Regions from separate parts of the Aminivibrio pyruvatiphilus genome, predicted to be linked through region 1. Evidence: predicted binding sites of a transcription regulator. Region 1 holds the regulator's gene; the other holds the start of a gene.
The links. Region 1 encodes HrcA, which represses chaperone genes, less so after heat shock. Its sites were predicted from a motif close to TTAGCACTCNNTNNNANNGAGTGCTAA; they were not measured.
Positions count from the first base shown of each region.

Region 1 (15,509 bases):
CACGGCACAGTCCATGACTTTCGACCACACTTCGGGCTTTCGGACATGGGCGGCTGATTCCACGTGTTCTCTCGGTATAATCAGAAGGTGCACGGGCGCCTGCGGAGCTATATCCCGGACAACGATCACATCTTCGTCGCCGTACACTATATCCGCGGGGATCCTTCCCGCCGAAATTTCACAGAACAGACACTTTCCGTCCAAAAATCCCACCTCGCAGCTCACAGTATTCTATACCAGATTTTCGGCCCGCACAATACTCCGGGCCCAAACTCTGACGGCGGCTGAAGGATGTTTTTCCGATAGTGCGGCAAGCCTCGGGGCCGCCCACGGGGGGGCTCCCCGGGACTTCAGGATTCTCAGGAGGGGAACGAGAATACCGTCTTCATCCCTCTTCAGGAGCCTGATGAGGGCAAGGTCGTCCGGAAGAACGCCCCCAGGCCAGAGAGAAAGGGCCGCGGCAAGAACACGGGCGGACTGGTGGGAAAGAATCTTCCCCAGAATATCTCCCCTGTCCGGAAGAAGGGAGATCCACCGGAGAAAGACCAGGGCTGCCCGTTCAGGCAGGGCCCCTGCCCTGGCGGCGAGGGCTTCGGCCATCTTTCTCCTGCGGTCCGGTGAATAGTCCAGCAGGACAAGGTGTTCGAGTACGTCTTCATCCACGGGCCAGAGGCGCACCATCTCCAGGAGGGCGGCAAACACTTCCCCTTCCGGGGCCTTCCGGCCCAGGGCCCCCAGGGCAAGAAGCCGCACTCCGGGGTGGGCCCCGAGCAGGCGCATAACGATGCGGGAAACATTTCCGGCGCTCTCTCCCGCTCTTGACCTTTCAAGCAGCCGGGCAACCGAGAGCTCCGCCTCCACCAGGGCCCGCTCTACGAGCAGTTCCCGGACCCTTCCGGAGCTTTCCTCCTCTTCCTTTCTCTTTCCTGAAGGGGGGGGAGGATCCTGTCTCTTTCTCCTCCAGCGGAAGGGAGAACCTTCCCTTTCCTTCCGGGGTGCAGCGTCCGGGGATTTTCTCCCCTTTTTCAGGGCGTCGGCAACTTCTCCCGGACTCGCCGATTTCAGTACGGCATAGGCGGCGGCGATGGCCTCGAACCTGCCCGCCTCCCGTGCTCCGGCCACATCGGGGTGGAACGAGAGAGCAAGGCGGCGGAAGGCGGACCGGATCTCGCCGGGATGGGCGCCGGGAGGTATGCCGAGGATTTCAAAGCAGTCCAGTATCTCCAGGGGCACGGCCATTTCAGCGAATCACCCTCTCCATTTCGGCCACCATCTGTTCCAGGGATTCTGCGCCCTCGGGGTAACATCCCTCGTCCCGGAGACTCTTCACGGTGCGGAAGAGAACCTCTCCCCTGGCCTGCTGTGCCGGTGACAGAACCGGGGACACCCTGGCGAACCGCTTTTCAAGGTCAAGAAGATCCCCGGGCTGCTGCTCGAAGGAGGAGGCGCCGGGGGTGCCCACCTCGAGGGGCGGGATGACCGCCGTGCGCCCGTCCTCCCTGCGGATGTCGATCCGGAGCAGTCCACCCGAGTCGACGGCGAAGACGAGGACGATGACCTCTCCCTTTCCGGCGTCAGAAATCCTCACGGTGGAGATGACCCTCCCCCGGTCCCCCTGGAAAACCCTGAGGGTGAAAGGGCCGCTCCCGACGCTGGAGAATTTTTTCTCAGCCCTTACAGGGAGATGCATGCCCTTCTCCAGCAGCGGGACGGGGGTTCCGTCGGCGGCGAGAATGCCCAGGTTGTCCGACAGTACATCCAGGAGCAGCCGCTCCGTCCTGGCCTGGCTGCCGTACAGGGCAGCCCCGATGACCACCGCCTCGTCGGGGCACCGGCTGAGGTGTTCCGGCCTGGCCACCCGTTCGGCGAGAAGGGTTCTCAGGAGGGGAATCCTGCTTCCTCCTCCGACCAGCAGGAGCTTCGACGGTTCGTGTTCCTTCCAGAGAGATTCCGCCATGGCAACAACCCGTTCCAGGGACGGCCTGACCAGCCCTTCGAACTCCCTTCGGGTGACCGTTACGGAGGCGGCTCCGGGGGCTGCCGGAGGGGACCACTCATGGGAGAGGCATCCCGAGAGGGCGATCTTGACATCCTCGGCTTCAGAGAGCAGAAGGCGGTAAAGGGGCGAATCCGCTCCTCCGGGGTTCGTGCCTGTCTTTTCCGCAAGGAGCAGTGCCAGGGCGGCGTCGAAATCCCGGCCGCCGCAGGAGGGAGTTCCCCTGCTCTCGATAACCTGCCAGACCCCGCCGCCGCACTCCACCACCGACAGGTCCACAGTGCCCGCGCCGTAGTCGAGGATGAGAAATCTCCCTGACGATCCGAAGGCAAGGGCGGCCGCCGTGGGTTCGTTCACGATCCTCGACCGTGAAAAGCCGGCCGAGCGGGCGGCCCGTGCCATGGCCGACCTCTCGGCAAAGCTGAAAGAGGCCGGAACGGCGAGGACGCAGGCCTCGACAAAGGCGCCGAGAAAGGCTTCCCCGTCCTCCCTGAGAAGGGTCAGCAGCGGCACGAGGGCATCCTCGGCGGACACGGAGGCCCGGCCGCACCGCCCTTTCCACGGTGTGCCCACCTTGCGCTTCAGGTCCCACCACGTGGTGGAGGGATGCTTCATCTCCCCCGCCGCGGCGGTTTCTCCCGCGGTCCATCCGCTTCCCGTCCACGCCGTCACCGATGGAGTGGACCTTTTTCCCCAGCGGTTCGGGACGACCACGGGTCCCTGGACGCCGTCAAAAACGGCGCACAGGGCGTACCTTGTTCCGAGGTCGATTCCGAGAACGGGACCGTCTTCCCGGGGGGGCGGGCCGGCGGTCTTCACGGAATCCTCCGCCCTCTCAGGGAATCGCCGGAGATCCGGGTGATCCTCACCGGCAGCTCCTCTCCCCGCTCCGCCCTGCCCTTGGCCACCACTCTCAGGAAGGAGGGGGTCAGTCCCTGGAAGGAGTTCCCCGCCGTCTCCTCGGCGAGGACGGCAACATCGGTTCCCACCCACCGCAAAGCGTACCGCGCCAGCAGGTCATCGGCGGCGGAAAGAGCTTCACTGGATCTGCGCAGCACCGTGTCCCGGGGGACCCTGCCGGGGTAGGACCATGCCTCCGTCCCTTCCCTTGGCGAGAAGGGAAATACATGTACCTTGCCGAAGCGGCATGCTTTCATCAGGGAAAGGGTGTCGGCAAAATCCCCTTCGCTCTCACCGGGAAACCCCACGAGAACGTCGGTGCTGATGTGGAGGTCGTCGCCAAGGAAGTTTCTGGCCTTCTCCGACAGGGCCAGGAATTCCTCCGGGCCGTAGCCCCGTTTCATCCGTCCCAATACGGTGCCGCTTCCGCTCTGGAGGGGCAGGTGGAGGTGCCGGCAAAAGCCGGGCGCGGCCGCCAGGGTTTCCAGAAGCTCGTCGTCAAGTCCGAAGGGTTCGAGAGAACCGAACCGGATCCTGCGTACCCCCTCCACTGAGGCAACACGGCGGACGAGCTCCGCCAGCGAGATGGAGCCGTACTTCCCGTACAGACCGAGGTGGACTCCCGTGAGCACCACCTCGGGGCAGCCCGAAGCGGCGATCCGCTCTATTTCGGCGAGGACATCGCCGGGGTCGCGGCTCACGGGAAACCCCCGCACATAGGGGATGGCACAGTAGGAGCAGAAATGGTTGCAGCCATCCTGGATCTTCACGAAGGCCCGGGTATGGAGCAGCGGGCGGGTGAGGGAAAGATCGTCCCATTCCCTCGACCGCAATACATCGATCCGGTCTTCGGCAAAGGAAGGAGATTCCCCGCCAAGGGCAGCGGCGAGCATACCCGGCAGCTCGCCCTTGCGCCTGTTGCCCACCACTACGGCGATACCCAGGGAAGCGGCTTCTTCCCTGGTGATCTTCTGGGCCCAGCATCCGCAGGCTGCTATCACGGCATTCCGGGAAAGCCTCCGGGCCCTTCGGACCGCCTGCCGGCATTTCTTGTCCGCCATGGCAGTGACGGTGCAGCTCACCAGCACCGCCCCGTCGCACCCCTCCGGTGAATCCACGAGCTCGGCGCCGGCGTCGGCAAAGGCGTTGGCGAGGGCCTCCCCCTCATACTGGTTGGAGCGGCACCCGAGGGAGCAGATCCAGATTTTCTTACCTTCCAGGCTGTTCATCATTCCGTGCAGCCACAACTCCCCACCAGTCGTTGATCACCAGTTCGTCCACGATCCGCAGTCCCTGCTCCTCCAGGGCGGCCAGAAAGCGGTCCCGCTCCTTCGCCAGGAGTCCGGAGAAGAGCGCCCGGCCGCCTGGTGCCAGCATTCCCGGCACAGAGGGGAGCATGTCAAGGAGGGGTTCGATGATGATGTTCGCCGTGAGGAGGTTCACCGGCCCTTCCATGCCGTCCAGGAGGTTCCCTTCCTCGAGGTCCACCCTGCCGGGCTCGATGCCGTTGAGTTCCAGGTTGTGCCGGACTTCGGACAGGACGGCCGGGTCCAGGTCCCTCGCCCGCACCCTGGCTGCGCCCAACTTGACGGCCGCAATGGCGAGAATGCCCGACCCGGTGCCGATGTCGGCACCCTCCGCATCCTCGAGGGAGAGTTTTTCCATCAGGGTGAGCACGATCTGGGTGCTCTCGTGGTAGCCTGTGCCGAAGGCGGAGCCGGGGTAAATGTACAGGGGCATCCTGTCCGCCGGCTCGGTACCCCTGTGCCACGGGGCGAGCACCACCAGCCTCTCCCCCACGGGGAGGGGGGGAAAGGCGTCTTTCCAGTCGGTGTGCCACTGTTTGTTCTCTATTTTCCCCATGTCGGCGATTTTGATCTCCGGCCAGGGGCTGAGGGCTTCTTCCAGCCGCTCAACCCAGAACCCCAGGTCCTGGGATGTGCGGTAATAGGCCCTGATGAGGGCTGAGCTGCCTGCCCCGCTCTCCTCCGACCCGATGCTTCCCGACATTTCAGCGAGGGATGCGAGCACTTCCTCACTCCCGGGGCCTCCTTCCAGGGTGACATACCACCAGTAGCTGTCTGTCGTATTCGTCATGGAAAATCTCCTCCGGGAATATGAAGTAAGGGAGGCTTAAGCCTCCCTTAAACAGAAAAAGTGTACCAGATGAGGAGCGGTTTTGACAGGGAGGCGGGACGGATATCCCCCGGGACCGGTTGCCTAGGAGTCGAAGAGGTTGCGGAAAAACTTGCCGAAAACCCCGGAGTCCTCCACTTCCACCCGCATCTCCCGGGCCAGCTCCTCGAGGAGGGCCCGCTGCCGGTCTGTCAGCTTCTTCGGCACATCCACCACGACGTGGACGTGAAGATCCCCCGTTCCCCTGGCCCCCCGAAGCCGGGGCATTCCCTTCCCCCGGAGAGTGAAAACCTTTCCGGGCTGGGTTCCCGCCGGAATGGAAAGATTCTCCGGTTCGCCCGAGAGGACCGGAACCGGCACCGTGCATCCCAGGGCCGCCTGGGGGAAGGAGAGGACCAGCCTGGTGTGGAGGTCCGCGCCGTCCCTCTTGAAATCGGGGTGTTCCTCCACCGAGACCACCAGAAAGAGGTCGCCGGAAGAACCTCCGTTGGTCCCGGGCTCACCTTCGCCGGCGATGCGGAGCCTGGTGCCCGTATCCACCCCGGCGGGGATTTTCACCTCCACCCTGTGGGTCTTCCGGGTACGCCCTGCGCCGCCGCAGGACGGGCATTTTTCCTTTACAACCCTGCCCGCGCCGTTGCAGCGGGGACAGGCGTTTACCGTCACGAACTGGCCGAAGGGCGTGTGCTGTTTTGTCTCAACCTGCCCTCTGCCGCCGCAGGCCGGGCAGGTCTCGGGAGAGGTCCCGGCCTTCGCGCCGGAGCCGCCGCACTCCCCGCAGGACTCCCACCGGGGGATCTGGAACTCCCTGGTCACGCCCCCTGCTGCTTCGAGGAGGGTGACCTCCGTTTCCATCTCGAGGTCGGCTCCCCTCCGGGGGGCGTTGGGGCTGGTCCTTCTCCGGCCTCCCGCGCCCCCGAAGAGATTGTCGAAAATATCGCCGAAGATGTCGCCCACACCTCCGCCGAATCCGTCGAAGGGGCTTCCTCCGGGCATGTCGCCCACGGTGCCGAACTGGTCGTACTGGGCCCGCTTCTGGGCATCGCTCAGAATTTCATAGGCCTGGTTTATCTTCTTGAAATGCTCTTCCGCTTCCTTGTTTCCGGGGTTGGCGTCAGGGTGGTACTTCCGCACCAGCTGCCTGTACGCCTTCTTGATCTCAGCCGCGGAGGCGTCCCGCGAAACCCCGAGCACCTGGTACAGATCGTCGGTCTCTCCCCGGCCGTACATCTTCGGTCACTCCTACGCCTGGCCCTGATCGCTGAATTCAGCGTCCACGGTCTCCCCGTCCGGGGCGCCCGCGCTCCCGCCGTTCCCCCCATCCCCCTGGGCCGACGCCTGGGAGTAGAGCCTGGTCGAGAAGTCCTGCACGGCTTTCTCGAGCTTCGACTTCGCCGACCGGATGGCGTCGAGATCCTCGCCGGACAGCAGGCGGCGCACCTCTTCCATGGCCGAGGTTATGGCCCCCTTCTCCTCGGGGGTCATCTTGTCGCCGTTCTCTGACATCAGCCGTTCAGCGCCGTAGGCTGCGCTGTCGGCCTCGTTCCGGGTCTCGGCCGTCTCGCGCTTCTTTTTGTCGTCTTCCTCGAAGGTCTCGGCATCGGTCTTCATCCGCTCGATGTCGTCCTTCGACAGGTTGGACGAGTGGATGGAGATGTTCTGGGCCTTGCCGGTGCCCTTGTCCTTGGCTGCCACGTTCAGGATGCCGTTCACGTCGATGTTGAAAGTCACCTCGATCTGGGGGATGCCCCGGGGTGCCGGAGGAATGCCGTCGAGGACGAAGGTGCCGAGCTTCACGTTGTCGGCGGCCATGGCCCGCTCTCCCTGGAGCACCACGATCTCCACCTGGGTCTGGTTGTTGCCCGCGGTGGTGAAGACCTGGCTCTTGGACACGGGGATGGCGGTGTTTCTCTCGATGACCTTGGTGAAGACGCCGCCGAGGGTCTCGAGGCCCAGGGAGAGGGGCGTCACGTCCACGAGGACGATATCCTTGTGGTCTCCGGCGAGGATGGCGCCCTGGATGGCCGCGCCCGCGGCGACGCATTCGTCGGGGTTGATTCCCTTGGTGGGATCCTTGCCGAGAAGTTCCTTTATCTTCCTCTGGACCATGGGCATCCTGGTGGAGCCGCCCACGAGCAGGATCTTGTCGATTTCGCCGGCGGACAGGCCAGAGTCCTGCAGGGCCTGGCGGGTGGGCTTCACCGTCCGCTCCAGCAGGTCGGCGGTCATTTCCTCGAATTTAGCCCTGGAGAGGTTCATCTCGAGGTGCTTGGGGCCCGAGGCGTTGGCGGTGATGAAGGGCAGGGAAATGGTGGTCTCCGGCATGGAGGAAAGCTCCACCTTGGCCTTCTCGGCCGCTTCCCGGAGACGCTGCCCGGCCATGCGGTCGTTCCGGAGGTCGATGCCCTCGCTCTTTTTGAACTCCTCGACCATCCAGTTGACGATGCGCATGTCCCAGTCGTCGCCGCCCAGACGGTTGTCACCCGCTGTGGCGAGCACCTCGAACACGCCCTCCCCCACGTCGAGGATGGACACGTCGAAGGTGCCGCCGCCGAGGTCGAACACCAGGATCTTGTGCTCTCCCTGCTTGTTCTCCCCGTAGGCGAGGCAGGCGGCCGTAGGCTCGTTGATGATCCGGAGAACCTCGAGGCCGGCGATGGACCCGGCGTCCTTGGTGGCCTGCCGCTGGGCATCGGTGAAGTAGGCGGGAACGGTGATCACCGCCCTGGTCACGGGTTCTCCGAGGTAGTCCTCGGCGTCCCTCTTCATCTTCTGCAGGATCATGGAGGAAATCTCCTGGGGGGTGTACTTCTTCCCGTCGATCTCCACCTTGTGGTCCGTTCCCATTTCCCTCTTTATGGAAAGGACGGTGCGGTCGCCGTTTACGATGGCCTGCCGTTTCGCGAGCTGGCCAACGAGACGTTCCCCTTCCTTCGTGAAGGCCACCACCGACGGGGTGGTGCGGTTTCCCTCCGAACTGGGGATGATGGTCGTAACATCACCCTCCTGAACGGCGATGCAGCTGTTGGTTGTTCCAAGGTCAATTCCTACTACTTTCGACATTCATCTCACCTCATGAAGTGTAAAAAATCAAATACGGGCCCGAAGGCTCATTCGGTCATTCGGTCACTTGCTGCGCGCAGGATGCCACTTTCACCTTCGCCGGGCGGAGCACCCGTTCCCCGGAGCGGTATCCCGGCTGGATCTCCCCGGTGATGATGCCGTTCTTTTCCGGATCGTCCGTCTCCTCGGCGGCCACGGCTTCGTGGATCTCGGGAGAGAAGGGCATCCCCACGGTGGGAATCCTCTCCACGCCCATACTTTCGAGCACGGACAGAAACTGGCGCCGCACCATGGTCACCCCCTGAAGGATACTTCTGCCGTCTGCGGCACCCTCCGCGGCGAGAGCCCGATCGAGGTTGTCCAGCACCGGCAGGAATTCCATGGCCTTTTCTTCTCCGGCCATGACCCGCTCCCTCTGCCGGTCCCGCTCGATCCTCTTCCTGTAGTTGAAGAAGTCAGCCCGGGCCGCGGCAAGGGCTGAAGCCAGCTCCCTGTTGCGCTCCTCGAGGTCTGCTATAAGAGCGTGGAAATCCGCAGCCTCCGGAGCGCCGCACTCATCTTCGGTGGCAGTCTCCTCCGGGGTACCCTCCGGCAGAAGCGTTTCCGCCTCCTGCACCTCCCGGGGCATATCTTCAGGCCGCTCCGCGGCCCTGTCCTTTTCTTTCCTGCTCATGGTTCCTTCTCCTTTCGGCGGTTCAGTTCACAAGGGAATCGTCAAGGTCTTCAGCAATGGTCTCGAGGATGGAGATGGATTTCTCGTAGTCCATCCTCAGGGGGCCTATGAGGCCCAGAATGGTCCTGCGCCCGTATCCTGGCGCGGGGACGAGGACCAGGGAACATTCCTTCATTTCTTCCGAAATTTCCTCTCCTATGGTCACGGAGACACCCTGCTTGATACTGTAGCGTTCCACCATGTCCGCCAGGGCCTGCTCCTGCTCCAGGAGGGACAGCACCGTCTGGAACTTTCCGATGTCCTGGAAGTCGGGGAGATTCAGGATGTGCTGCGCCCCGCCGACGAACAGCCGGGAGTTCCTCCTGTTAAGAATGGCGTCCATCTGGACCAGGGCCTCCCTGCAGGTATCCCAGACCCGCTCCAGGCCGTCGAGAACGTAGGTGAAGAGGGCGTCCCGAACCTGTCCCCAGGGGTGGCCGCACGCCACGGCGGAAATCTTCCTGGCGAGGTCGTCCAGAATATCCGGGGAGATCTCGCAGGGAAGCTGGATGTTGGCATGATGCACCAACCCGCCCTCCAGGACGATGAGCACCAGGACGGTGCTTCCCCCGAGCCGGACGAAATTCACCCGCTGGATCTGCACTTCCCCCAGGGCTGAGAGGGCGGCCACGCCGACACAGTTAGTGGCTTTTCCCAGAAGCTGGGACACATAGCCGAGAATGGAGTCCACTCCCTGCCTGCGCTCCCGGATTTCCTTCTTCCATTTTTCCGTCTCTGCGGGGGCCGAACGGCGGCGCTGCATGATGGAGTCCACGTAGAGGCGGTAGGCCTTCGACGTGGGGAGCCTCCCGGCGGACGTGTGGGGCTGGTAGAAATACCCCATCTCCTCCAGGTCGGCCATCTCGTTGCGGATGGTGGCCGGGCTGCTTCCCCGGAGGTATTTTTTCGATATGGTCCTCGAACCGGCGGGCTCGCCGGTCTGGATATACTCATACACTACTGACAGCACGATTTCGAGCTGCCGCTCGGTAAGCATGACGCCACCTCCCGCTCGTTAGCACTCTTTCGATATGAGTGCCAACACGATTCCACCGAGAGGTAGAGTAACAATCCGTGATATTATTGTCAAGACTGGTCAGACGGATTTTTCCATTTTCCGGCCGCTTCCCGGCCGGACAAGGGAGGATGCAGAATGAAAGAACCTGAACGAACCACCATACTTCTGGCGCGGCACGGCGAATGCCGGGGAAATATCGAGGGCCTTTTCCGGGGAAGGGTGGACTTTCCTCTCAACGAACGGGGCCTCCGGCAGGCAGCCGAGCTCGGGACCGCCCTTCGCCCCTTCCGCCCTGAAGCGGTGGTGACGAGCCCCCTGCTTCGGGCAAAAAGCACCGCCCAGGCCATCGCCGCCGCCTGTTCCATCCAGGTGGAGGAGGACGATGGTTTCAACAACACCTGCCTCGGGATCTGGGAAGGCCGTCCCAAGACGGAAATCGCGGAGCTCTATCCTGAGCAGTGGAAAATGTGGCTGGAAAATCCCGAGGAGCTCTCCGTGGAGGGAGCGGAATCCATGGACGAAGTAATGAGGCGCTCCATGGCGGCCCTCGACAGGGCAGTGGCGAAATACCGGGGCGGAACCTTCGCAGCAGTCACCCACAGAACGGTCATCAAGCCTCTTCTCGCCGGTTGCCTCGGCATAGCGTCGCCCTACTTCTGGAAGGTCCATATGGACACAGCGTCCTACTCCATCCTTGTCCACGATGATCTCCACGGCTATTCCCTCTTCTCGCTGAATCGGACGGACCACCTTTCCGGCTTCACCACCGAATGGGTGTGAGGAACGGGAGGAATGGACCCTTGACCGCCCCGAAGGGACACTATATCATCGGAACGGCACTGCCCACATTCCCGGGAAGGAGCTCCCGCCGTGATCGCTTACCCGCTTCCTGCACAAAGCCGTGAAGACCTCCTCGCGGCACTGCGCCTCATCGGCGCCGACCCTCGCTCCAACGCGTACTTCGAACCCAAGAGGGATCTTCTTTCCCTGTTTATTCCGAAAGCCGACTTCCGGGCGGCGGCCTTCCTGAAGCAGGAGCTGCTCGCCCGCGGCGGGGACGCCGTGGTGAACCGGGGCGTCATCTCCTGCGAGGCGTCAGAGAGCGCCGTGCTCCTCCTGGGGACCCCGGGGCAGCTCCGGTCACTGACGGAGAAACTGGGGGCCCTCCCCTGCTGGGGCCTTCCCGGAATCAGAGAAGGCCTGTCCCGGGCTCTTGCCGGCATGGACAGGTCCGCCTGGACATTTTCCTTCCGGGAGGGCAGAGTCCTTTCCCTCGGGAAACGGACCGCCGTCATGGGCATCCTGAACCTGACCTCCGACTCCTTTTACGCAAAGAGCCGGATCCCGCCTGAGGACGACCTCCTCTCCCGGGCGCGGTCCATGGTTGCAGCAGGCGCAGCCGTTCTCGACCTCGGAGCGGAATCCACCCGCCCAGGCTCGGACCCGGTGCCGGAAGCGGAGGAAACGGGACGGCTTCTCCCCGCCGTCGCGGCCGTCCGGAAGGCCTTTCCGGAGACGGTGATCTCCGCCGACACCTGGAAGGCAAAAGTAGCCCTCGAAGCCGTCCGGGCAGGAGCCGACATCATCAACGACATTTCGGGCCTGGGCTTCGACCCCGATCTCCCCGGAGCGGTGGCGGAATCAGGAGCGGCCCTCGTCCTCTCCCACATCCAGGGGACGCCCCGGGACATGCAGAAAGACCCCAAATACGAAGACACCGTGGGGGACATCCTCCGCTATTTCGAGGAACGGCTCTCCCTGGCCGAAAAGGCGGGAATTCCGGCGGAGCGGATCATCCTCGACCCGGGACTGGGATTCGGCAAGCGCCGAGAGGACAACCTCAGGATCCTGAGGAATCTGGACGCGTTCCGCGTTTTCGGACGCCCCCTGCTCATCGGCCATTCGAGAAAGGGATTCATCGGCGCGACCCTCGGTCTTGACGCCCCGGAGGATCGGCTGGAGGGCACTCTGGCGGTCACGGCGCTCTGCGGACTGCACCATGCAGCCCTCGTCCGGGTTCACGACGTGGAGGAAAATGTCCGGGTTCTCTCCATGCTCGGCGCCATCGGGGAGTGCCGGGAATGAGCACCGTGGGCCTTTCCCTGGGCAGCAACCTCGGAGACCGGCTGCTCCTCCTCCGGAAGGCAGTGTCTCTGCTCAGGAACGCCGGCCTTGCCGTCCTTGCCTCCAGCGACGTATTTGAAACCCCTCCCTGGGGCGTGGAAGACCAGCCCCGCTTTCTGAACGCCTGTGTCCTGGCGGAAACCAGCCTCCTCCCCGAGGATCTCCTCGATCTGCTGAAACAGATGGAAGGCGCCCTGGGCAGGACCCCGGAAAAACGGTGGGGGCCCCGGGTCATCGACCTGGATATTCTTTTTTACGACGGGCTGACTGTCCGGTCGGACCGGCTGACCGTCCCACACCGGGAAATGGCGGCAAGGGCCTTCGTGCTCCTGCCCCTGGCCCAGATTGCCCCGGAATGGAGGCACCCCGAAACGGGACTCACGCCTGAGGAAATGATCCGGCTTCTGCCCCCCGCCGAGACCGGCGGCATCCTCCGGATCTGCACCCTCTGATACGGCATGACGGAAAAGAGGCGGAAAAAATCTCCGCCTCATCCGTTCCGCGCGTCAGACGGCCAGTCCCTTCAGTGCCTCGAGAACCTCATCGGCGTGCCCGGCCACCTTCACCTTCCTGAAGGTCTTCACGGCCTTCCCGCCGGGATCCGCGATGACGGTGGAACGCTCCACTCCCATGTATTCCCTGCCGTACATTTTCTTGGCCGCCCAGAATCCGCAGGCTTCAATGAAGCCGTGGTCCGGATCGCTCAGAAGGGGGAAGGAAATGCCCAGTTTTTCGGCAAATTTCCGGTGGCTCTCCGGCGAATCGGGGCTGATTCCTGCCACTGCGCAGTGCAGTGCTTCAAATGCGGGCATCCTGTCCGCAAAGTCCCTCACTTCGCTGGTTCACCCCGAGGTATTGTCCTTGCTGTAGAAAAAGAGGACAAGCCATCTGCCTTCAAAATCCGCCGCCGTCCATTCTTTCCCGTCTCCGTCGGAGAGGCGGAACGGGGGGAGCCCGTTTCCTTCCTTCATGTCCGTTTCCTCCCTTTCTTAACCGGCCATAGAGGCCAGCAGCTCCTTCACTGCCTTCCGGGGCGCCTCCCGGCGGAAGAGAGGCCGGTCGTCCTTCCGGTAGGCCGCCAGGGTTTCCTCGAAAAGGGGAACCCCTTCCTTCCTGTAGAGAACGCCCAGGGGGAAGGGACCTTCCTGGAGGAGGGCCAGCTCCATGGCCTTGCCGAAATCCTCCTCCTCATGCCCCTCCAGGGTGTAGGTGTTGTCCATGAACCACTTGTAGGTATTCACGGAGTTGAAGGAAACACAGGGCTGGAAGATGTCCACCAGGGCGTATCCCTTGTGTCGGACGGCCCTCTTGATGATTTCCTTTGTCTGGTCGCCGTTTCCGGCGAAGGCCCGGGCCACGAAGGTCGCTCCCTGTACCAGGGCGGCTGCCAGAGGGTTGAAGGGCTGTGCATGGACCCCGTCCACCTGGACGGAGGTGCGGAATCCCCTCGGGCTCGTGGGTGAAGCCTGCCCCTTTGTGAGGCCGTAGACCATGTTGTTGAACACAAGGTTGGTGATCCCGGGATTCCGCCTGATGGTATGGGTGAAATGATTCCCGCCCTCGCCGTACATGTCGCCGTCCCCTCCCACGGCGATGACCTCCAGGGCGGGGTTTGCCGCCTTGATGGCCGTTGCGTTGGAGAGGGCCCGTCCGTGGAGGCCGTTGAAAAAATGGGCCTTCATGTAATGGGGTGTTTTTGCCGCCTGCCCTATCCCCGAGACCATGACCACGTCCAGGGGCCCGAGACCGAGCTCGGCAAGGGCCTTCTTGATGGAGTCGAGGATTTTGAAATCCCCGCATCCGGGGCACCACGAAAGATCAATTCCCGGAAGATCGAATGCCGTGGAGTCCATCATCTGCCGCCTCCTTTGCCGGGAAGAATTTCGCCGAGCCTGTCCGCGACCTCTTCCACAGAGAACTGAAGTCCGTTGTATTTCAGCACCGTGCGGTCCGCCGCCACGCCGAAGGTTTTCCGAAGCAGCCCGGCGAACTGGCCGGTGCTGTTTCCCTCCACCACGGCGGTGAACGACGCTTTCCGCAGAAGATCCCCGGCGGACGGCGAGAGGGGCCACACCTGTTCGAAGGCCAGCAGGGCCGTGTCGTCCCGCCCGAGACATTCGAGGGCTTCCCGGACGATGGGGAAGGTGGATCCCCAGCAGATCACCAGGTTCGAGAAGGATTCCGGTCCGACCAGCACCGGGGGAAGGGCACACTCCTCCATTCCCGCGAACTTCCGCATCCGCTTGTCCTGCATCCTGGTCCTGAGATCGAAGTCCTCGTAGACGTGCCCCACCTCGTCGTGCTCGTGGCTGTCCGCCCCCACGATGCCCTTTCCCCAGCCGGGAACGCCGAAGGGCGAGCAGCCGTCAGCGGTATCCTCGTAGCGCCGGTACTCCGCCGCCGTCTCCGGGACCGGGGAGGGCTCCTCCAGCCACTCGAGGGCGTCCGAATCCAGGTTGTAGAAGGCGTTCATGAAATACTGGTCCGTCAGCACGATGGCCGGCGTCTGGTACTGCAGTGCTATTTCAAAGGCTTTCTGGGTCAGCCTGAAGGCACTCTCCATGGTTCCGGGGGCAAACAAAGCCCGCGGAAATTCGCCGTGGCCGGAATAAAGGGCAAGCTCCAGGTCCGCCTGCTCCGTCCGGGTGGCCATGCCCGTGGCAGGGCCCGGTCTCTGAGAAAGGTGCACCACCACCGGGGCCTCCATGACGCCCGCCAGGCTGAGCCCCTCCGCCATGAGGGCGAAACCTCCCCCTGAGGTAGTCACCAGGGGGCGGGCTCCCGCATAGGAAGCCCCCACCGCCATGTTTATGGCGGCGAGCTCGTCCTCCACCTGCTCCACCACCGCTCCCGCTTTTCCGGCGTGCTTCGCGAAGAAGGAGAGCACCCCCGTCGCCGGGGACATGGGATAGGCGGTGACGAAATTGCAGCCTGCCGCCATGGCTCCCAGGGAAACGGCATCGCTCCCGTTGAGTATGACCTTCCGCCCTCCCGGGTTCCTGGACCGGCCCTGCAGTACGCCTCCTTCACCGGCAAGAGGAAGGCCCAGTTCGTACCCCTTCCTGACAGCTCCGATATTGCGTGCCACCACGTCGTCCTTACCGGCGAACCGCTTCCTGTAAAAAGCCTCCGCTCCTTCCGTTCCCAGTCCGAGCACTCCGAGGAGGACACCGGCGGCGATGGAGTTGGAGTAGATCTTTCCCCCGGCCTCTTTCGCCATGGACGACAGGGGAATGTCCACATAGGAGGCTCCGAGGTCTTCAAGCTCCCCCTTCAGTTCCTCCCTGTCTCCGAGAATGACCGTGCCGGCGGTGATCCTCTCCAGGATGTTCCTGCGAACGTTCCGGCTCAGGGCAACGAGAATATCTATCCTGTCGATCAGGGCATCCACGGGTTCGGAGGCTATCCGGAGCTCGGTGGAGTTGTTCCCGCCCCGGACGCGGGACATGTACTCCCTGGATCCGAAGACGCAAAAACCTTCGTCCACTATGATTCCCGCCAGCATGTCCTCCACGGTCTGGATACCCAGCCCCGCGGCTCCGCACAGGACGCAGCAGACG
Region 1 covers NZ_SORI01000001.1:339,070-354,578, reverse strand. Annotated here, with positions in the region: gene C8D99_RS01585 (histidine triad nucleotide-binding protein) at 1-204, opposite strand, end outside; gene C8D99_RS01580 (J domain-containing protein) at 232-1,239, opposite strand; gene C8D99_RS01575 (Hsp70 family protein) at 1,241-2,815, opposite strand; gene C8D99_RS01570 (MiaB/RimO family radical SAM methylthiotransferase) at 2,812-4,128, opposite strand; gene C8D99_RS01565 (50S ribosomal protein L11 methyltransferase) at 4,106-4,993, opposite strand; gene dnaJ (molecular chaperone DnaJ) at 5,117-6,262, opposite strand; gene dnaK (molecular chaperone DnaK) at 6,275-8,095, opposite strand; gene C8D99_RS01550 (nucleotide exchange factor GrpE) at 8,151-8,768, opposite strand; gene hrcA (heat-inducible transcriptional repressor HrcA) at 8,791-9,804, opposite strand; gene C8D99_RS01540 (histidine phosphatase family protein) at 9,961-10,605, shown strand; gene folP (dihydropteroate synthase) at 10,696-11,910, shown strand; gene folK (2-amino-4-hydroxy-6-hydroxymethyldihydropteridine diphosphokinase) at 11,907-12,401, shown strand; gene C8D99_RS01525 (peroxiredoxin) at 12,456-12,920, opposite strand; gene C8D99_RS01520 (thiamine pyrophosphate-dependent enzyme) at 12,939-13,802, opposite strand; gene C8D99_RS01515 (2-oxoacid:acceptor oxidoreductase subunit alpha) at 13,802-15,509, opposite strand, start outside.

Region 2 (15,509 bases), on a different contig from region 1:
TGTATCTTGGGTACAAGGACCGTTGTACTATGCTGTCGTTTGAAGAGGCGAAAAAACTGTGGAAATGAGCTGCTTAAACCGGCTCAGAAGCAGATTTGATCATTCGAGAGAATGGAGCTTTTCTTCGATTCAAAAGGAGGCGATTCTATGATCGAAGCCGTCAGGACAAGGCGCAGCGTGCGCAAGTTTACCGGCAGGGACGTGGAGGACGAGGTTGTCCTTCAGCTTTTTGAGAGTGCCCGGCTGGCCCCGTCGGGGCACAACACCCAGCCGTGGCGGTTCATCGTGGTACGGTCTCCCGAGGCGAAACGGGCGCTGGCGAAGGCTGCCCACGGCCAGTCGTGGATGGATGCGGCCCCCGTGTTTATCGTCTGTGTGGCCGATGTCCGGTGCCGCATACAGGACGAACCCGGCCTCGAGGTAAACGAGACGAGTCCCCAGTTCGCCCTGAAGCAGGTGATCCGGGACACGGCCATCGCCGTGGAGCATGCGGTGCTGGAGGCGGAGGCCCTGGGCCTGGGTACGTGCTGGGTGGCGTGGTACGAGCAGGCGGACGTCCGTCCTATTCTTGGTATTCCGGCCGACAAATTTGTGGTGGCCATCCTGCCCCTGGGGTACCCCGCCGAGGCCCCCGGGGAACGTCCGCGGAAGAAGCTGGACGAGATTGTCATGTTCGAGAAATGGGAGGAAAAGGCTGGAAAAGCATAAAAAAGCGGGATCCTTCCCCTCCGGGGATGTTGCTCGGTTTTCCGCTCTCAGAACGATACTGTTCTGTTGTCATCCTGAGGAGCCGAAGGCGACGAAGGATCTCGTTTTTGGGGCAGGCTGAATCAAAAGCGAGATCCCTCGCTTTCGCTCGGGATGACAGGCAAGGACGGGATCCGCCGCTCCGCTCAGGATGACAAGCAGGGGCGAGATCCTTCCCCTCCGGGGATGCTCCCTCCGCTGCGCTCTGGATGCTGCGCGAGCGCGATCGTTTTGCTCAGGATGATACTGGTCTGTTGTCATCCTGAGGAGCCGCAGGCGACGAAGGATCTCGCTTTTGGGGCAGGTCGAATCAAAAGCGAGATCCTTCCTTTGCTCAGGATGACAAGCAGGGGCGAGATCCTTCCCCTCCGGGGATGTTGCTCGGTTTTCCGCTCTCAGAACGATACTGTTCTGTTGTCATCCTGAGGAGCCGCAGGCGACGAAGGATCTCGTTTTTGGGGCAGGCTGAATCAAAAGCGAGATCCCTCGCATTCGCTCAGGATGACAGGCAAGGGCGAGATCCCTCGCTTTCGCTCGGGATGACAGGCAAGGACGGGATCCCCCGCTCCGCTGGGGATGACAAGCAACGGCGAGGTTATTTCTGCTCCTGCTGCAGTTTCTTGAAGTCCTCCCGCACGGGGCAGAACACGTCGATGACGAGGCAGTCCTCGTGGGCGAAGCCTCCGTGGGCCTCTCCTCCGGCGAAGACGATGCCCTGTCCCGGGGTGAGGGTGACCTTGTGTTCGGCCGTGCCGATCTCCATTTTTCCGGCAAGCAGCAGTGTGGTCTGCTCGTGGGGGTGGTCATGGAAGGTGAGTTCCGTTCCCTTCTTGATCTCCCACTGGGCGAAGGTGAACCCCTCGGAGTGGATGAATTTTCCGATGAAGCCCGGCCTCCCCGTGAATTTTTCGACGGTTTCCATGTCAAATGTCCTCATGTCTGCACGCATCCTTTCGATTGAATGTCGCGGCGCCTGCGGTGAGCCCGAGAATGGGGCGCCGCCCTTGACACAATCCGGTCTCGCGAGTATAAGTAGGAATCAATTTCGTTTCCAATAATATGCCATTTACGCGATGAAGGGAAGAGTACCTTTTTCGGGCGGCGGACAGAGATGGGGGACCCTGGCTGAAAATCCTCCTCCGAAGCGGAAAAGGGAAGACCACCCCCGAGCGGGCGCCGAAGTCCTGAGGGAGGGAAGGCGCCGGGGTCCGCCCCCTACAGCGGGATTGAGCAGCCGATTTATTCGGAAGTGGAGTGGGACCGCGATGAGCCTGCATCGTCTCCAGCATGAGGACGATGCAGGCTTTCTTTTTCAGGAGGGAGATTTATGAGAAAAGGCATTCTGCATTCCTACGAGCGTTTTTTTCCCCTTACGGAGCGGACTCCCCGTCTTTCCCTGTGCGAGGGCGACACTCCCCTCGTTCCGCTGCGGAATATGGGCAGGGAACTCGGGGTGGAACTGTACGGCAAGTATGACGGCCTGAACCCCACGGGGTCTTTCAAGGACCGGGGGATGGTGCTGGCCGTGTCGAAGGCCCTGGAGGAGGGGGCGAAGGCCCTCATCTGCGCGTCCACGGGAAACACGTCCGCCTCGGCGGCTGCCTACGGAGCCGCGGCGGGAATTCCCTGCTTCGTCCTGCTGCCGGCGGGGAAGGTCGCCGTGGGAAAGCTGGCCCAGGCCCTGATTTACGGCGCCCGGGTCATCGCCGTCAGGGGCAATTTTGACCGGGCCCTGGAAATGGCCCGGGAGGCCTCCAGGGAAAAGGGAAGCCTCGCCATCGTGAACTCGGTGAACCCGTACCGGCTGTTCGGCCAGAGGAGCGCTTCGTGGGAGATCTGCGACGAGCTGGGCGACGCGCCGGACTGGCTGGTTCTGCCCGTGGGCAATGCGGGAAACATCAGCGCCTACTGCGCCGGTTTCGAGTTTTACAGGGAGATCGGCCGCATCGAAAAACTGCCCCGCCTGATGGGCGTCCAGGCCGAGGGGGCGGCCCCCCTGGTGAAGGGAAGCCCCGTGGACGAGCCGGAAACGGTGGCCACGGCCATCAGGATCGGTCATCCCGTGAGCGCCGACAAGGCACGGCGGGCCGTGGAAATTACCAGCGGCCAGTTCCTCTCCGTTTCCGACGACGAGATTCTGGATGCCCAGAAAATGCTGGCCTCCTCAGACGGGATTTTTGCCGAACCCGCTTCCTGCGCACCCCTGGCAGGCCTGGTGAAGCTCCGCAAAAACGGAAGGCTGCCCGGGGGGCTGCGGATCGTGCTGGTGCTTACCGGCAACGGTCTGAAGGATCCCGATTCCGCCGTGAGCAGGGTGGATCTGCCGGTGGAAATCGACGGAACTCCCGAAGCCCTGGCGGAGGTGCTCGGACTGTGAGCCTGCTCCGGGTGAAGGTGCCCGCGTCGAGCGCAAACCTCGGCTCCGGTTTCGACACGGTGGGGCTGGCCCTTTCGCTCTATAATTTTTTCGATGTGCTGGAGATCCTGCCCCATGGTCAGTACGAGGTGGACGTGGTGGGGGAGGGTGGCGGCGAGGAGTCCCTCGTGGCACGCAACGGCGTGGTCCGGAGCTACGAGCGGGCCTGCAGGGAGTGGGGCATGGAGCCGCCCGGGCTCCGCCTCCGGACCCTGAACGCCATTCCCATGAAGCGGGGGCTGGGCAGTTCGTCCTCGGCCATCGTGGGCGGTGTGGCCATCGCCAACGAGCTTCGTGAGCGCCCCCTGCCCAAGGAGGATCTCCTCCCCATGATGGTGGCCATGGAAGGCCATCCTGACAACGTGGTGCCCTGCTGCCTCGGCGGCATGGCGGTGAGCTGCTGGGATGGCGGGAACCTCCGGTTAGTCCGGATGCCGCCCCTTCCGCCGGACATGGTGGCCGTGGTGGCCGTGCCGGCGGTGGAACTGAGCACGGAGGACGCCCGGAACGCCCTGCCGAAGGAAGTTTCCATGAAGGACGCCGTCTACAACCTGAGCCGCTCCGCCCTTCTGGCCGCTTCCTGGGCCACGGGGAACTGGGACAATCTCCCCTGGGCCATGGACGACCGGCTGCACCAGCCGTTCCGGGCGAGGCTTTTTCCCGGCGGCGAAGCAATTCTCGAGGAGGTCCGCAGAATCCCCCAGTGTTCCGGTGTGGCCATCAGCGGCTCGGGCCCGAGCGTGCTGGCCTTTGCCCGGGGCGAGGCCCACAGGGTTGCGGAGCTCATGTGTTCCATCTTCACCCGGTCCGGCGTACGGTCCCGGTTTTTCGTCCTCTCGGAGGATTCCGCCGGTGTGACGGTGGCAAAGAACGTCAGCAGTACCGATATTTACCGCCCTCTCAGGAAAGGAAGTGTGTTCCCCATGGCTTTCGGTGTAGACGGTTCGGGCAGGTGCGTCGTGGAAGAAGTGATCAGCGACATGGACGTGGCGAAGATCGCCGTTCTCGGCGTTCCCGACGTTCCGGGCGTGGCGGCGAGGCTGTTCTCGGATCTCGCCGGAGCCGGCGTGGGTGCGGAGATGATCGTCCAGAGCGTCATGAGGGGGCAGATGAACGACATCGCCTTTATCGTGAAGCAGAGCCTTCTCGGGGATGCCATCGCCATCTGCAGGTCCTTCGCTTCCGGCGTGGGAGCCCAGGGGGTCACCTTCGACGCTGAGGTGGCGAAGGTGGCGCTGAAGGGGGATCTTCTCTCCGGGTGCCCGGAGATTCCGTCCCAGATGTTTTCCGTCCTCGCGGGGTGCAGGATCAACATAGACATGATAGCGGCGGCCTCCACGATCATCGCCTGCATCGTTGCCTCCCCCGACATGGAGGGAGCCTCTTCCGCCCTGTCCCAGGCTTTTCTCCGCTCATAGCCCCTATGGCGGAGAGTAAAATTCCTGTACAATAGGGGAAAATTCCGTATGGGAGGCTGTCCCATGAGATATGTTCGTTTCTCCGCTTTTCTTGTTCTGCTTGCTCTCTTCGCCGTTTCGCCCCTTTTTGCCGAGGACCTGGAGCTCACCTCCGACAAGATGCGCTACGAGTCTGAATCGGGGGATTTCTGGGCCGACGGGAACGTGAAGGTTACCAGGGGCACCATTATGGCCACCTCCAAGACTGCGGACGGGAACATGAACCGGCAGGTCTTCACCATGAAGGGGGGCGTCCACGTCTTCGGCGCCTGGCAGAACGACAAGGTGGACATGAAGGGCCAGACCCTGTCGGGAGTGTTCGCCGAGCCCCAGGAATACATCTTCGACGGGGGCGTGAAGGGCTTCTGGGGGTCCCGCCAGGTGGATGCAGACATGCTCCGAATGAAGGGCGACTACTTCTGGGGAACGAAGCTCCGCCGGTACGCCGACACGAAGGAAGGATACGTTCTCGTCTGCGACGCCCTGGAGGGAAAGCTGGAGAACGGTGCAATATCTGAATTTACCGCTGCCGGGAACGTCTATTTTCTTTCCACCCCGAAGCAGGGTGACCCCACGGAGATCCGGGGCAGCAAGGCCGTCTATTCCAAGGCGAGGGGAACCCTGGTGGTGTCCGGCGGCGTGACTGCCGTCCAGGCTGCCAGATCCCTGAAATCGGAAACCCTGATATTCTTCCCCGACAGGAACCGGGTGGAGGCTACGGGCAAACCCCAGCTGATCTTCAAGACGGGCGGATCGAAATGAGCAAGGCAATAACCGCGCGGTCCCTCTGCAAAGCGTACAGGGGCCGCACGGTGGTTTCCGAGGTGGACCTGGACGTCCACATGGGCGAGATCGTGGGGCTGCTCGGTCCGAACGGTGCGGGGAAGACCACCACGTTTTACATGATCGTCGGCCTCGTCAAGCCCGATTCAGGGGCTGTCTCCATCAATTCCCGGGAACTGACGGCCCTGCCGGTCTACCGCAGGGCCCGTCTCGGCGTTGGATATCTTCCCCAGGAGGCGTCCATCTTCCGGAACCTCACGGTGAGGGAGAACCTCGAGCTGGTGCTCCAGGAGAACCCTCCCCCCGAGGAACCGGCAAGGAACGTGGTGGACAGGCTGATAGAGGATTTCGGCCTCCAGAAGATCACCAATATCCCCGGCTATTCCCTCAGCGGAGGGGAGCGCCGCCGTGTGGAGATCGCCCGGAGTCTTGCCATCCTGCCGGACTTTCTTCTTCTGGACGAGCCGTTCAGCGGCATAGACCCCATCGCCGTCTACGACATCCAGCAAATCATCCTCAGCCTGAGGAAGAAGGGATTCGGCATCCTGCTGACGGACCACAACGTCAGGGATACGCTGGCCATCACGGACAGGACCTACCTCATCCACCAGGGAAAAATCGTCATCGAGGGGCCTCCCCAGGATGTGGCGGAGAGCGAAGTGGCACGGAAGTTCTACCTGGGCGACAGGTTTTCCTGGTAGCGCTCCAGTTCTTCCGTGCGCCCAGAACGGAGAACGCCCGCGACCCGTTTCACCGCATCCGCCGCTTCAGGTGAGAGCCTGTCGCCGAAACCCCTTCTCGCCGGCTGGATGCCGATGACGATTATCTCCATGGTGTCCCTGAACGGTTCCAGGAGCAGGGACAGGGGGATGCCGTGGCTGCTGAAGGAAATGCCCCCCGTGTCCTCCAGGTTCATTCGGCGGACGGATCCGCCCGGGAGTCCCATGTCGGCGGCGTCGGCCACGATGAGGACCCGGGGCGGATTTTTTCTGAGGGGGGCGAGCTGGTTTTCCGGCGTGGTTTCGCAGTTCACCGGGGTGACCCCTTCGGCGGGGAAGGCCTCCAGTTCGGCGAAAAGGGCGGGGCCGGCGCCGTCGTCCAGAAGGATGGGGCTGCCGATGCACCACAGTATTGTCTGGTTCATGGGTTTTCACGCTCCTTGCACGTCCGCGGGGCGGAGTGCGGATCAATTTCGGGGAGGCCGCTGACAGTGGCGAGATCGACTTCAACCATGGTGCGTCACGCCCTCTTCATGATGGCGGGAACGCTGGCGAGCAGGGTTCTCGGCCTGGTCCGGGAGATCGTCACCGCCGCGTGGTTCGGCGCGTCGGGGGTGCTCGATGCCTTCAACGTGGCCTTTACCCTAGCGAACCTCGCCCGGCAGCTTCTTGCCGAGGGAGCCCTTTCGGCTTCCTTCGTTCCCGTCTTTTCCAGGGTCCTGGCCGACAGGGGACGAAAAGCGGCGGAAGGACTTGCCCGCCAGGCCTTTACCGTGCTCCTGGCGGCCACGGGTCTGGCCGTTCTGGCCGGCATCGTTCTGTCGCCTCTCCTGGTGGGCATTATGGCCCCGGGATTCGATCCTGTCAAAACGTCCCTTGCGGTGTCCCTCACCCGGTGGATGTTCCCCTTCCTTCTGTTCGTCTCTCTGGCGGCCCTCGCCATGGGCGTGCTGAACAGCATGGGCTCCTTCCTGGTCCCGGCCCTGGCGCCCGCCCTGAGCAACCTTGTCTACATCGCCCTGGTGCTTCTGGTCGCTTCTCCCTGGGGAGTGTGGGGCCTCGCGGCGGCCGTCCTCGCCGGGGGAGCGTGCCAGTTCGCCCTGCAGTGGGGGTGGACGGGAAAGATGGGAGTCTCCCTTCTTCCCGCAAAGCCCGACCTCCGCGACCCGGACCTGCGGAGGATGCTCTCCCTGTTCCTTCCCTATGCCGCCGGACTCTCCCTCAACCAGGTCAACCCTGTGCTCAGCAGGATGCTCGCCTCTTTTCTGCAGGAGGGGGCCATCTCGGTGCTGAACTATGCGAACCGGGTCATCCAGCTTCCCCTGGGGCTGTTCGTCATCGCGGTCTCCCAGGCGGTGCTTCCCCAGCTTTCCCGGTGTTCCGCCGACAGCGTGGACGAATTCCGGGAGATCATGAGGGATTCTCTCCGGTTTGCCCTGTTCGTGGTGCTTCCGGTCACCCTCGGGATGACCCTGGTTTCCAGGGAAATCGTCCACCTTCTTTTCTTCCGGGGCGCTTTCGGGACGTGGGCATGGGAGGGAACGGCCCATTCCCTGGCCATGTATTCCGTCGGCCTCCCGGGCATGGCGTGTTCCACCGTGGTCATGAGGGGGCTCTATGCCCGCAGCCTTCCCAGGCAGGCACTGTGGGTCACCCTGACGAGCGTGGCCGCCACGGCCCTGTTCTCCCTGATCCTCATGAAGCCCATGTCTTTCGGAGGGCTTGCCCTGGCCACCTCCCTCTCCTTCACCCTTTCAGGGTGGGTGGGGGTGAGGCTGCTCTCCAGGAACCTGGGGACCGGCCTCGGTGTTTTTTCTCTTTCATGGGCCGGAAAAATGGCTGCCTCTCTGGCGGTGACCGCGGGGGTAGTCTTCGTGTACACTATTGGAATGCCCTATCCGGCGGAGGGAAGTCTTTCTCTCCGGGGGGCGTGGCTCGGAGGCATCTTCCTGGCCTCCTGCGCCGCCTACGGGGTGAGCACCGGAGTGATGCGCTTCCAGGAATGGGGCTGGCTTCGGGGCGCCCTGGCCCGGAAAAAGGGCGGCAGAGAACCGAAACGATCTGACGGGGAGGAATGAACCATGAAATTGAGAAAAATCGCGGCTCTTCTGTTTCTGTTGATTTTCGCCGTCGCCGGAGCCGCCGGCGCTCAGGATACGGAACGGCTTCTGGATCAGCGGACGGCAAACCTGTGGTTCGAAGGGGAGGCCCTTGGAGATCTCATCATCGGCGCCAGGGCCCAGTTCGCCTTCATTTACGTGGACGGGAAGCTCGTCGAGTCGGCCTGGTCCGACCCCATGGCCCCCGAATGGCTGAAAAACAACACCAGCTTCTACGGAGGCAAGGAAACCAGGAAGAAGGCCATGTTCATCATCCGGGTCCGGACGGTGAAGAACCTCACCCTCGACCATTCCATGATATCCATCGGCTCCCACGTGCTCACTCCGGCGGACGTGCTGACCAACCGGCACTTCGTCCCTGTGGGCGAGCTGCCCCCCGACCTGACGGCGGAGTTTGCCGTGGCCGTTCCCGCGGCGGCGGTGAAGGGGAAGACGGTGCGTTTCGCCGTGGGGGATTACGCCACGGAGCTGGAGCTGCCGAAGAGATGAGCTCACCGGAGCGGGAATTCCTCACCCTCGGAATCGAGAGCAGCTGCGACGACTCCGCCGTGGCCGTTCTTCGGGGCCAAAGGGACGTGGCCGCCGAGCTGCTCTCGAGCCAGGTGGAATCCCACGCCCCCTATGGAGGAGTCATTCCGGAATTTGCCGCGAGGATGCACCTCGAGGCTTTTCTCCCCCTCACGGAGGAAGTGCTCCGGAGGGCCGCCGTAAGGGAGCCGGCGAAGGAGATCGGTCTTATCGCCGTGACCGCCGGGCCTGGGCTCATGGGATCCCTCCTCGTGGGGGTCATGGCCGCCAAGGCCCTCTCCCTTGCGTGGAACGTGCCCCTCGTCGCAGTGAACCATCTCGAAGGGCACATGTTCGCCAACGTGGTTTCCTTCCCCGAACTGGCCCCTCCCTTTCTCTGCATGATCGTCTCCGGAGGCCACACGGAGATCGTCCTTGCTGAGGATTTCGGCAGGTATGTTTTCCTTGGCGGAACGAGGGACGACGCCGCCGGGGAAGCCTACGACAAGGTCGCCAAGGTCCTCGGCCTGCCCTATCCCGGAGGTCCCGCCGTGGATCGTCTCGCCGCTTCCGGCAATCCCGGGGCCTTCGATTTTCCCGTTCCCATGAGGGGAAGTTCGGCAGGGATCGTGTTCAGCTTCAGCGGCCTGAAGACCGCGGCGGTGACGGAAATCGGCCGCCTGCGGGCCGAAGGGAAAACGGTCCCGGTGGAGGACATCTGCGCTTCCTTCCAGAGAGCCGTGGTGGATTCCCTGGTGGGCAAGCTCGCCCTGGCGGTGAAGCGGACCGGTGTGAAAACCGTTGCCCTTTCCGGAGGGGTTGCCGCCAACAGCGCCCTGAGGGCGGCGCTGAAGGAGCAAAGAGGATGGAACGTCTTTCTGCCCCCCGTGAACCGCTGCACCGATAATGCCGTGATGATAGCCGCCGCAGGCTGCAGCGCCTATCTGCGGGGCGTCCGGACGCCCATCGACTTTGCTCCCGATCCTTCGTGGGAGCTCTGGTGAAGCATCTTTAAGCTAAAAAACTCGATAAATCGAAGAAAACAGGAGCAATAACGATATATTCGCCCATAATTCCCCATATTTCCCCTCTCCCGGTGTTGAGATTCCACCTCTTCATCCGTAATATCTATTCCGGTCATTTAGCACTCGCTTCGAATGAGTGCTAGCATTTTGTAAAACATTCTTAGGAGGGATTTGTACCATGAATCTGAAACCGCTTGGAGACAGGATCGTAGTCAAGGTCGTCAACCATGAGGAAAAGACCAGGGGCGGCATCGTTCTTCCCGACACCGCCAAGGAAAAGCCCACCGAGGGCGAAGTCATCGCCGTCGGCACCGGCAAGGTTCTCGAGAACGGCCAGAAGCTTCCCCTTGAGGTGAAAGTCGGCGACAGGATCATCTTCAGCAAGTATGCCGGCACCGAAGTGAAGCTTGACGGCGATGAGTACGTCATTTTCAGCGAGCGGGACGTGCTCGCCATCATCGAGAAGTAGTTCCATCTTCCAGAGGAGGTAGAAAATAATGGCTAAGATTCTTATTTTCGGAGAAGAAGCCCGCCGCGCGATGCTCCGCGGTATCGATAAAGTTGCCGACACCGTGGGTGTCACCCTCGGCCCCAAGGGCCGGAACGTGGTTCTCGAGAAGAAGTTCGGTTCTCCCACCATCACCAATGACGGCGTGACCATCGCCAAGGAGATCGAACTCGAGGACGTGTACGAGAACACCGGCGCCCAGCTGGTGAAGGAAGTCGCCTCCAAGACCAACGACATCGCCGGAGACGGCACCACCACCGCCACCGTTTTCGCCCGGGCCATCATCGCCGAGGGAATGAAGAACGTGGCAGCCGGAGCCAACGGCATGCTTATGCGCTCCGGCATCGAGCGGGCCATCGACCTCGTGGTCGACGAGCTCAAGAAAAAGGCCATTTCCGTGAAGAACCGGGACAAGATCGCCCAGGTCGCTTCCATCTCCGCCAATGACAAGGGCGTGGGCCAGCTCATCGCCGAAGCCATGGACAAGGTCGGCGAGGACGGCGTCATCACCGTCGAGGACAGCCAGACCGTGGGCACCACCCTTGAAATGGTGGAAGGCCTCCAGTTCGACAAGGGCTACATCAGCCCCTACATGGTCACCGATCCCGAGAGGATGGAAGTCTCCCTTGACGACGCCTACATCCTTATCCACGACGGCAAGATCAGCAACATCAAGGACCTCCTTCCCACCCTCGAGAAGGTCGTCCAGACCGGCAAGCCCCTGCTCATCATCGCCGAGGACGTGGAAGGCGAAGCCCTTGCCACCCTCGTGGTGAACAAGCTGCGCGGCGTCATGCAGGTCGCTGCCGTGAAGGCCCCCGGATTCGGCGACCGCCGCAAGGCCATGCTCCAGGACATCGCCATCGTCACCGGCGGCCAGGTCGTCAGCGAAGAGATCGGCATCAAGCTTGACAGCACAGAACTCTCCATGCTCGGCAAGGCCAAGAAGGTCCGCATCACCAAGGAAGAGACCACCATCGTGGAAGGCGCCGGCAATTCCGAGGAAATCCGGAAGCGCGCCGCCCAGATCAAGAAGGAGATCGAGGACTCCAGCTCCGAGTACGACAAGGAAAAGCTCCAGGAGCGCCTTGCCAAGCTCGTCGGCGGTGTGGCCGTGATCCAGGTCGGTTCCGCCACCGAGACCGAGCAGAAGGAACTGAAGCACCGCATCGAGGACGCCCTCAACGCCACCCGCGCCGCTGTCGAGGAAGGCATCGTGGCCGGCGGCGGAGTCGCTCCCGTGAGCTGCATCGACGCCCTCGAGAAGTTTGTCGCCACCCTTGCAGGCGACGAGCGCACCGGCGCCACCATCGTCCTGAAGGCTCTCACCTCTCCCCTGCACCTCATCGCCGAGAACGCCGGCTTCCAGGGCGACGTGGTCGTCGAGAAGGTCCGCGGCCTGAAGGCCGGGCACGGACTGAACGCCGCCACCGGAGATTACGTTGACATGATCGAGGCCGGCATCATCGACCCCGTGAAGGTTACCCGGAGCGCCCTCCAGAACGCGGGTTCCATCGCCGCCATGGTCCTCACCACCGAGGCCATCGTCGCCGACAAGCCCGAGAAGAAGGAACCCGCCATGCCCAGGGGCGGAATGGGCGGCATGGAGGATATGTACTAGAATCCATCCCCCCGCGGGAAGGAAGAAATGGTATAGTGAAGCCTCCCGGAGCAATCCGGGAGGCTTTTCCATTCCTTCATGGAAAGGGTGTGGCGTTCATGAAAGAACCGGCAGCGGACGGAGGTTCCGGAATGACAGCCCGGGAGGGAGGCAGACAGGCCCTTCCGTTTTTCGGCATTCTGGCGGCGGTGGCTTCCCTGGCCCTTGCCGTGGTCTTTCCCCTGATCAAGCCCCTCGCATGGTCGGTGCTCCTTTCCTTTTCAATCTATCCACTGTTTATGAAAATGAAGGAGGGGCCGTTCCGGAGGCGGTCCGACAATTTTTCCGCCGCTGCCGCCACCGGGATGATCGTCCTTTTCGCCGTCCTTCCCTGTATCATTGTCGTCGTCCTGGCCCTGCGGGAAGGCGTCCGCCTCCACGGATTCGTCCTCGAGGTGCTGGCAGCCATGGAATCTACAGGTGAGGGAGCTCTCGCCACTCTCCTTCCGGAATGGCTCGTGGAGCATATCCGCCCGTGGATGGTCCGGTATCCGGCGATCCGGGGGTGGGTTCGGGAGACGGCGGCCCGGGGCGCCGTGGAAGCGGTGTCGGCGGCGGGAGACGCGGCGCTGTTTCTCTACTACGTTTCCATCATCACCGTTTCCTGCTTTTTTCTTCTCCGGGACGGAAAGTACATCGTCTCCTACCTGCGGGAAATCGTCCCCCTCCCATCCGGTCAGGCTGCGGCCTTTTTCGACCGGGGAAAGGGGACTCTCCAGGCGGTGGTGTACGGTGTCCTGCTCACGGCCCTGGTGCAGGGGGCGGCTGGTGGACTCGGGTGGCTCATCGCCGGCCTGCCCAACCCGGTGCTCTTCGGCGCCCTCATGACGTTTTTTGCCCTGATTCCCTTCCTCGGGACCGCCTTTGTCTGGCTTCCCGGCGCTGCATACCTTCTGGCGGTTTCGGACTGGACCGGCGGCCTCATTCTGCTTGGATGGGGCGTTCTGGTGGTGGGGACCATCGGCCGGGTATTGAAGGCCCTTTTCATTTCCGGCGGAGGAAAGATCCACTTCTTCGTGGTCTTTGTGGGCATCGTGGGCGGTCTTGCCGCCTGGGGGATTCTCGGCCTTTTCATCGGGCCGCCCGTGATGAGCCTCTTTCTTTTTCTTCTTGAAAATTACAGGATCATGCGAAAGACCCGGAATCTGCAGCAGGAGGCCCATGCCGGAGCGGATATGGCCTCTTCCGGTGCCGGGGTGTATGATCAGGAAAACTGACGTTCCCGGAGGAAGGCATGAACGAACGGACCCGGAAGCTCGTTGACTGTTTTTTTGCTGAAAACCCCGGCCTGGAACCTGTTAGGGATCAGGTGCTCGAGGCTGCCCATGTGCTGGTCCGCCGATTTTTGGAGGGCGGCACGCTTCTTGTCTGCGGCAACGGGGGAAGCTGTGCCGACAGTGACCATATCGTAGGGGAGCTCATGAAGGGCTTCCTCCTGAAGCGCCCCCTGCCGCCGGCGGAGCGGGAACTCTTCGGCTCCCTCTTCGGCCCGGAAGGCACGGCTCTGGCGGATAAGCTCCAGGGAGCTCTGCCCGCCATATCCCTCTGCAGCCAGCAGGCTCTCGTGACGGCGGTGGCCAACGACGGCGATTACGGCCTCGTATTTGCCCAGCAGGTCATGGGGTACGCCGGCCCGGGAGACGTGGTGCTGGGCATTTCCACGTCGGGGAACGCCCGGAATGTGAAATGGGCCCTCATGGCGGCGAAGGCGAGGGGCGCCTTTTCCATGGCCCTTACCGGCGAAGGGGGAGGGGCGCTGAGGGATGCGGCGGACCTGTGGATTCCCGTCCCGGACGGACGGACATTCAGGATCCAGGAGCTTCATGGGGCCGTCTATCATTTTCTCTGCGCCTTCGCCGAATCGGAGATGTTTCCGGAATGACGGAACACGGAGCGCCTTTTCTGCTGCTTCCGGCGTACAAGGACTACCTGTGGGGCGGAAACAGGCTGGCCTCCCTCTTCGGAAAGAGAGGGGGCCCGGAACGGATCGCCGAGAGCTGGGAACTGTCCGCCCATCCTGACGGTGAATCGGTGATCGCCGGCGGACCGTTCCGCGGGCAGACCCTGACGGCCTTTCTGGAAAGCCACCCCGGGGCGGCCGGGACGGCAGTGCCGGCGGGGAGGGGATTCCCTCTGCTCGTGAAGCTCATCGACGCCGCCCGGAACCTTTCCGTACAGGTCCATCCCGATGAAGACTACGCCCGCCGGACGGAGGGAGGACGGGGAAAGACGGAGATGTGGTATATCCTCCGGAGCGATCCCGGCGCTTTCCTCTACTGCGGCTTTTCCCGCCCGGTGACGAGGGGGGAAGTGGAACGGCGCATCCGGGAGGGCACTCTGCCGGAAGTCCTTCGTTCCGTCCCCGTGGAGCCGGGAGGTGTTTTCTTCATCCCGGCGGGAACGATCCACGCCATAGGGGAAGGCATCGTCCTCGCGGAGGTACAGGAGAGCTCCAACATTACCTATAGGGTCTTCGATTACGGCAGGGCCGGGGAGGACGGACGGCCCAGGCCCCTCCACATCGGGAAGGCCCTGGATGTCCTTCGCATGGATGAAGGCTGCCCTCCGCCCCCGGGGGGGGAAGGGGAGTTCCGTTTCGTTCCCGGAGGGAAGCTTCGCCTCCTGTGCTCCTGCCCATCCTTCACCTGCAGCGTGCTGGAACTGAACGGGCGTTTTTCGCAAAAAGTGGGGGACGAGTTCTTTCTTTCCCTGCTCTGTCTCGACGGAAAAGCCCGTCTCTCATCGTCCGGAGGCGGACTGGGGATCGGCACGGGGGACAGCGCCTTCGTCCCTGCCGGGCGAAGAGACATTGTCCTTGAAGGAACGGGTCACTTTCTGCTTACATTCCCCGGCAGGCCGGAGTAATGTTACTTGCCCGGAGATTCAGCTCAATGTTCCCTTCTGTGGAACGAAGAAGGGCTTTCTGATAAGATACCTGTGCTATACACCCCATTGATTCGGGAGGAATGGTTTTTTGGACAACATCGTCATTCTTGATTGCGGTTCCCAGTTCACCCAGCTCATCGCCCGCAGGGTCAGGGAGCTGAAGGTGCACAGCGAAATCCTTCCCTGGGATGTTTCCCTGGGTGAGATCGAAAGCCGCAGACCGAGGGGCGTCATCATCTCGGGAGGCCCCATGAGCGTCACCGACGAGGACGCCCCCGCCTTGCCGGAAGGACTGTTCTCCCTGGAAGTGCCCGTGCTGGGCGTCTGTTACGGAATGCAGCTTGTCACCAGCATGATGGGAGGCAGGGTCACATCGGGAAAGGCGAGGGAGTACGGCCGCACTGAAATTTCCGTTTCCGGAGAATCCCTTCTCTTCGAGGGAGTGCCGTCCTCTTTCGAGGTCTGGATGAGCCACGGCGACCACATCGATGCCCTCGCCCCCGGCTTCCGTCTGGTCGCCGAGACGTCGAAGGGCGTTCCGGCGGCCATGGAGAATCCCGAAAAGGGCATCTGGGGTCTCCAGTTCCACCCCGAAGTGGTCCATACCCGTTTCGGCACCGAAATCCTCTCCAATTTCCTGTTCAAGGTCTGCTCCTGCTCCCCTGACTGGGACCTGGGGAA
Region 2 covers NZ_SORI01000009.1:53,357-68,865, forward strand. Annotated here, with positions in the region: gene C8D99_RS08220 (DUF6290 family protein) at 1-68, shown strand, start outside; gene C8D99_RS08225 (nitroreductase family protein) at 148-708, shown strand; gene C8D99_RS08230 (cupin domain-containing protein) at 1,343-1,684, opposite strand; gene thrC (threonine synthase) at 2,075-3,124, shown strand; gene thrB (homoserine kinase) at 3,121-4,581, shown strand; gene C8D99_RS08245 (LptA/OstA family protein) at 4,645-5,382, shown strand; gene lptB (LPS export ABC transporter ATP-binding protein) at 5,379-6,104, shown strand; gene C8D99_RS08255 (hydrogenase maturation protease) at 6,077-6,547, opposite strand; gene murJ (murein biosynthesis integral membrane protein MurJ) at 6,614-8,200, shown strand; gene C8D99_RS08265 (hypothetical protein) at 8,204-8,731, shown strand; gene tsaD (tRNA (adenosine(37)-N6)-threonylcarbamoyltransferase complex transferase subunit TsaD) at 8,728-9,753, shown strand; gene groES (co-chaperone GroES) at 9,953-10,243, shown strand; gene groL (chaperonin GroEL) at 10,272-11,903, shown strand; gene C8D99_RS08285 (AI-2E family transporter) at 12,035-13,159, shown strand; gene C8D99_RS08290 (D-sedoheptulose-7-phosphate isomerase) at 13,177-13,824, shown strand; gene C8D99_RS08295 (type I phosphomannose isomerase catalytic subunit) at 13,821-14,807, shown strand; gene guaA (glutamine-hydrolyzing GMP synthase) at 14,917-15,509, shown strand, end outside.
Region 2: the regulator HrcA is predicted to act here: its motif matches at 9,891-9,917, upstream of groES (co-chaperone GroES).